Marichromatium purpuratum 984: one gene and its partner. The protein of the gene in region 1 interacts with the protein of each later gene in a pairwise test. Links are inferred from orthologs where the notes say so. Each region holds a gene or a part of one and is shown in the gene's direction. Other genes may lie near its edges.

What was found. Proteins that work in one complex are often made in the same cells at the same time.
Region 2: the proteins of hypB (region 1) and MARPU_RS11955 interact in binary tests that used the Escherichia coli proteins (3 or more experiments, as listed by UniProt). The link is inferred for Marichromatium purpuratum 984 from one-to-one orthologs.

What each region holds. Positions count from the first base shown.
Region 1 is NZ_CP007031.1:110,095-113,150, forward strand. What follows is about bases 58-3,040. They hold hypB (hydrogenase nickel incorporation protein HypB), read left to right. Parts: upstream 58-1,102; coding sequence 1,103-1,978; downstream 1,979-3,040. Other genes in these bases: speA (biosynthetic arginine decarboxylase), read left to right, coding at 58-536; MARPU_RS00515 (hydrogenase maturation nickel metallochaperone HypA/HybF), read left to right, coding at 565-927; MARPU_RS00525 (coiled-coil domain-containing protein), read left to right, coding at 2,035-2,502; MARPU_RS00530 (hypothetical protein), read left to right, coding at 2,621-3,040. In the rest of the region: more of speA, read left to right, coding at 1-57; more of MARPU_RS00530, read left to right, coding at 3,041-3,056. UniProt on the Escherichia coli protein: Involved in the maturation of [NiFe] hydrogenases. Required for nickel insertion into the metal center of the hydrogenase. Exhibits a low intrinsic GTPase activity, which is essential for nickel insertion.
Region 2 is NZ_CP007031.1:2,745,301-2,748,332, forward strand. Bases 60-3,018 are described here. They hold MARPU_RS11955 (FKBP-type peptidyl-prolyl cis-trans isomerase), read left to right. Parts: upstream 60-1,304; coding sequence 1,305-1,733; downstream 1,734-3,018. Other genes in these bases: MARPU_RS11950 (trypsin-like peptidase domain-containing protein), read left to right, coding at 60-776; MARPU_RS11960 (SPOR domain-containing protein), read left to right, coding at 2,002-3,018. Also shown: more of MARPU_RS11950, read left to right, coding at 1-59; more of MARPU_RS11960, read left to right, coding at 3,019-3,032. UniProt on the Escherichia coli protein: Folding helper with both chaperone and peptidyl-prolyl cis-trans isomerase (PPIase) activities. Chaperone activity prevents aggregation of unfolded or partially folded proteins and promotes their correct folding.

The sequences.
Region 1 (3,056 bases):
TGTTCTGCAACTTCTCGCTGTTCCAGTCGATGCCCGACGTCTGGGCGCTCGATCAGCTCTTCCCGATCGCGCCGATCCAGCGTCTCGACGAGCTGCCCGGGGCGCGCGCGCTGGTCCACGACCTCACCTGCGACTCCGACGGCTGTATCGAGCACTATGTCGACGAGGGCGGGGTGGAGACCAGCCTGCCGATCCATGCCGACGCCGCCGAGAGCGCGCCCTATCTGCTCGGGTTCTTCATGGTCGGCGCCTATCAGGAGATCCTCGGCGACATCCACAACCTGTTCGGCGACACCGATGCGGTCAACGTCGAGCTCGACCCCGAGGCCCCCGCGGGCTACCGGCTGTGCGAGGCCGAGCGTGGCGATTCCACCGACGAGCTGTTGAGCTATGTGCACTTCGAGCCGCGCACCCTGCTCGCCCACTACCGGCGCAAGCTCGATGCCGCCGGACTCGATCGTGATACCCGCGAGCGGCTGTTCGTCGAGCTCAAGGCCGGGCTCTACGGCTACACCTATTTCGAGGGCGGGGGCTGATCCCGCCGCGACGCGCGGAGGTTGCGGGATGCATGAACTCTCCATCTGTCAGGCGCTGCTCGATCAGGTCGAGCGGATCGCCGACGAGCACGGCGCCACCCGGGTCGAGCGCATCCTGTTGCGTATCGGGCCGCTCTCCGGGGTCGAACCCGACCTGCTCGAGCGCGCCTATCCGCTGGCCGCCGCCGGGACCCGCGCCGAGTGCGCGACCCTGGCGATCGAGTCCGCGCCGGTGCAGGTGCGCTGTCTCGACTGCGGCGCCGAGAGCACGGTCGAGTCCAACCGGCTGCTGTGCGGGACGTGTGCCGGGTATCGCACCCGCCTGATCAGCGGCGACGAGATGTTGCTGGCCAATCTGGAGCTGTCGATCCCCGACGACCCGGCGTCATGACCGGATTCTGACTAACCGGTGACGGTTGTGATGACATACACTCACGCCAAGGCTTGGATTCAGGAGACGTTGGCGCCAGCATCCGGTGGATGGATGACCCGGACAGGGTTCGCGCGATCGCTGCCGAAGTGGCGCGCCATCGTTCCAACAGCGCATCTCTAGCGGAGATCTCGTCATGTGCGATACCTGTGGCTGCAACATCACCCCCGGCAACGAGCACCTGGTGCGCGATGGCGGACGTCACGCCCGGACCGAGGACGGTCGCGCGGCGGTCAGCGTGCTGCGCAACCTGCTCACGGAGAACGACCGTCAGGCCCGTCACAATCGTGAACACTTCGATCGTCACGGCGTGCTGGCGATCAACCTGATGTCCTCGCCGGGCGCAGGCAAGACCCGTCTGCTCGAGGCGACCATCGAGGTGCTCGGGCCGAGTTGCCGGATCGCGGTGATCGAGGGCGATCTCGAGACCGAGAACGATGCCGAGCGCATCCGCGCCAAGGGCGTGCAGGCGGTACAGATCGCCACCGGCAGCGCCTGTCATCTCGATGCCCACATGGTCCATCAGGCGCTGCACCAGATCGATCTCGACGGCATCGACCTGCTGTTCATCGAGAACGTCGGCAACCTGGTCTGCCCGGCGAGCTTCGACCTCGGCCAGCACCGCAACGTCACCCTGCTGTCGGTGCCCGAGGGCGACGACAAGCCGGCCAAGTACCCGGTGATCTTCCGCGCCGCCGACCTGGTGCTCTGCACCAAGGGCGATCTGCTGCCGGTGCTCGAGGACTTCGACCCCGAGCGCGCCGAGCGCCATCTGCGCGCGCTGGCGAGCGTGGCGCCTTTCGATGTGGTCTCGACCCGTGGCCCCGGTGAAATCGAACCCTGGCTGATCTGGCTGCGCGACGAGCTGCAGGCACAGGACACCAGGCGCGCGCTCGGCCGGACCATCCATCCGCTGATCCAGCCCGACGGCGCCTTGCTGCACGGCGACGCCCAGGAGGGTGAGCATCACGGTCACGGTCATTTCCATCAAGCCGCGCAGAGTCACGGCTGATCCCACCGGCGCGTTGCCCGATCCCCGATCCCGTCAAGCCACGAGGAGGAGCCTCCGTGTCAGTCCCAAAGTTCACCAGACGTTCCGCGCGCGCGATCGCGCTGCTCGCCCTGCTGGCGCAGGTGCCGGCGGTGTCGGCGTTCAACTTCGGCGACATGATGAACCCCAGCCGCTGGATGGGCGGTGATCGCTACGACGACGACTATTACGACGGTCCCTACGGCCCCTATGCGCCGCCCTATGGCCCCTATGGTGGTCCGGGGTATGGTGGTGCGCCCTATGGTGGTTACGGTATGCCCTATGCGCCGGCTCCGGCCTATCCCGGCATGCCGGGGACCACGCCGGCGTCACCGGTCGCGCCCACGGTGACTGGTGCGCCCGACGCGACCGCCGAGGAACTCGAGGCGCTCAAGCGTCGGGTCGAGGAACTCGAGGCGCGTCAGCGCGCCGCCCAGCCGCCGCAGGGACCGCCCCCGGGTGACTGGCCGACACCGCCCGGATTCCGTCCGATGAACCAGTACTGAGCCCGGCGCCGGACGCGACCGTCCCCGTCGCCCCGGCGGGGACGGCGCTGTGCCCGGTGGGCGCGGCTGCTAAGATGCGGCTCGTCAACTGGGCTTCATCGACTGGAGGTCGCGTCCGATGTCACGGATCACTCGCGCGCTCTGCGCGCTGGCGCTGCTCTGCGCCCCACTGTCTTCACCGCTGGCCGCGGGCGGCGCCATCGTCCACCAGGCCGAGACCAGTCTCGAGGCCGCGCTCGACGGGCTGCAGGCGGCGATCCTCGAACGCGGTCTCTATATCAACAACGTCCTCGATCTGGGCGAGATGTTCGCCCGCACCGGCGCGGACCTCGGTTTCACCGAGCCGGTCTACGGCGAGGCGCGCTCGGTCGAGTTCTGCAGCGCCGTGCTCTCGCGCGAGATGATGCGCGAGGACCCGACGCGGATCGTCAACTGCCCCTTCGTGGTCAGTCTCTACACCCTGCCGGACGACCCCGCGACCGTCCATGCCGCCTATCGCGCCATCCCCGCCGAGCTGCAGGCCGCAAGCCCGGTGATGCGCGAGGTCGCCGAGC
Region 2 (3,032 bases), 2.6 Mb from region 1 along the record:
TCGGCGGTTGCGCCCAACCTCGGACCACCGACCAACGCCAGTTCTCCGCGCCCGAGTTCGCCGGCTTCCCACACCGCAAGGCCGGCGCCGACTATCCCTCACTGGCGCCGCTGATGCGCGAGATCACCCCGGCGGTGGTCAACATCGCGGTCGAGGCCGAAGTCTCGGCGCGCGCTCATCCCTTTCTCAGCGACCCGGAGTTCCGCAGCTTCCTCGAGCGCTTCGGACTGCCACTACCCGAACCCGGCGAGATCGAGCGCCAGCGCAACGTCGGCTCCGGGGTGATCGTCGACGCCGAGCGCGGCTATGTGATGACCAACGCCCATCTGCTGCAGGGCGCCACCAGCATCCGTGTCACCCTCAAGGACCGGCGCAGCTTCCACGCCCGACGCATCGCCGCCGACACCGACACCGACATCGCCATCCTCCAGATCCCAGTGGTCGAGGTACGCCCACTGCGCTTCGCCGACTCCGACCGGCTCGAGGTCGGCGACTTCGTCATCGCCATCGGCAACCCCTTCGGTCTGGGTCAGACGGTGACCTCGGGGATCGTCAGCGCGGTCGGGCGCAGCGGCATCGCCGACAACCGCTTCGGCGAACTGATCCAGACCGACGCCTCGATCAACCCCGGCAACTCCGGCGGCCCGCTGATCGATCTCAGCGGTGCCGTGGTCGGCATCAACACCGCTCTCATCGGCCCGACCGGCGGCAACGTCGGCATCGGCTTCGCCGTCCCCGCTAACCGCGCCCGCGCCATCCTCGCGCGACTGCGCTAGAGGTAGCGCCGGGAGCCGGAAAGGGTGAACCGCAAAGACTCGAAGGGCACGAAGAAACGCAAAGGGATTTGATGTCCAACTCCCCCGGCGTCGGCGCAACGTCTCACTGGCGGCTGACGGCAGAAAGCTGATCGCGCTTCTTCGTCTTCGCGTCCTTTGTGGCTTTGCGGTTCAATCCACTGGCGGTTGGTAGCGATTTGCACTCACCGCCCCCCTGTTCTAGAGTGCGCCCAGAGAGCCTCGCGTCATCGAAGGATCCCTGGGAGAGACCGATCGCGACGAACAACGCAACCGATCGGATCGACCCGTCGCCGCGTCCACCACTCGGGCCTCGGCGGGGCGCCCTCCCCTCGGTGGAGCGACCGGTCCCGGCCGGCGTCCCGTTCCTTCGATCGTCTCGCGTCTCCCGCAGACCGCAAGACGGCGCGATTCGTTACCCTCCCAGCCCTCGACCCGAGACCTCCGTTCGCTCGCCTGCCGGACAGCCCCGGTCGGCGCAATGCACCCCAAACTCCGGGAGACCATCCCATGTCTGAAGCCAAGCTCGGCGATACCGTCAAGATCCACTACACCGGCACCCTCGAGGACGGTACCCAGTTCGACAGCTCGGTCGGCAACGAGCCGCTCGAGTTCACCATCGGCGCTGGCGGCATCATCCCCGGCTTCGAGGAAGCCGTGAAGGGCATGAACGTCGGTGAGAACAAGACCGTCACCATCCCCTCGGCCCAGGCCTACGGCGAGTATCGTCCCGAGATGACGCAGGAGGTGCCGCGCTCGGCCATTCCCGCCGACATCGACCTGCACGAGGGCATGGTGCTACACGCCCAGGGTCCCGATGGTCAGCACGTCTCCTTCACCGTCAAGGCGTTCAACGACGAACAGGTCACCATTGATGGTAACCACCCGCTCGCCGGCAAGGACCTGACCTTCGCCCTGGAGCTGGTCTCGATCTCCTGACCGCTGGTCGGGCCGCGTACCCTGGCGCGGCCAGGCCAGGGGAACAGTCGCTCTCGACCTGGTGCAGGGACGCACCACCACCTCATCGACGCTTGCCCTCGATCGGCCAGACACCGATACTCTCCCCCCAGGACGGTCAGCCGACGGCGACAGACGCGCCCCGTCCAACAACGCCTTATCCCGAACCCAGGCCGGCGCCCGCGACCTGCTCAAACGGCGGGACAGCCCAGGCCCACGCTCGCCCAGATCAGTCGCGGGGCAGATCGCCATGGACAACACCACCACCCCCGAGCCGGACACCCAGGTCCAGGCCACACCAACGGCGTCCGACCCCAGGTCCGGCGCCGAAGACGTCGCCGCTCGGACCCGGATCAGCCAACAGGCCGCACAGATCGCCAAGCTCGCCGTCGGCGTCGCCGAACAGCGGCGCGATCTCAAGCAGCTGCAAGACACGGTGCTGGACCGGCTCGGCGACATGGACGAGGATCGTCGTCTCACCACCGCTCAGCTTCAGCGCGCCCTGCTCAACCATCGCACCCTGCTCGACCGTCGGCTGCGCCACTGGCGCACCCTGATGTTCGCGACCCTGGTGGTGGTACTGATCGGCATCGCGCTCGCCCTCACCCTCGCCTACCGCCAGCTCGATACCCAGCGCCAGGCGCTCGCCGAGCGCGTCGAGCGCATCGCCGCGATCCAGGGTCGTCCGAGCGGCGATCCTCAGTCCGATGCCCTGGTCCAGCGTGAACTCGACGCACTCTCTGTCACCATCGAACAGCTCGCCCGCGAGCTGCGCGCCGCGCCCGCGCCCGCGCCCGCGCCCGCGCCGACGACGACCGCCGAGCCCGCGATCACTCCCCCGGCACCGGCCCGCCCCTCGGCCTCGCTCACCGACAGCGTCGCGCTCAACGAGACGCAGCAGCCCCTGCGCCTGACCCGACAAAGCCTCCCTCCGGCCCCGGTCACGCCGAGCCTGCCGACGGTCATCGAGACCGACGAGACGACGACCCCGACGATCGTCGAGACCACACCGCCCGCCACCGAGCCGGAACCCCCGGCACCATCGAGCGTCTCAGCGGAGCCCGAGACACAACCCGCCGAGCCCACGCCTGTCCAGGCCGAGACGATCGCGCCAACACCCGCCGCCGAGGTGGCGCCGGACGCCCCGACCGAGGCCGCAACAACCGAGACGCCCGAGACGCCCGCCACCCAACCGGCGCTCGACGACAACGCCCCGATCATCACCCTCGACGCGCCGAGCTACGCCATCCAACTGCTCGGCGCCTTCTCCCGCGACGGATT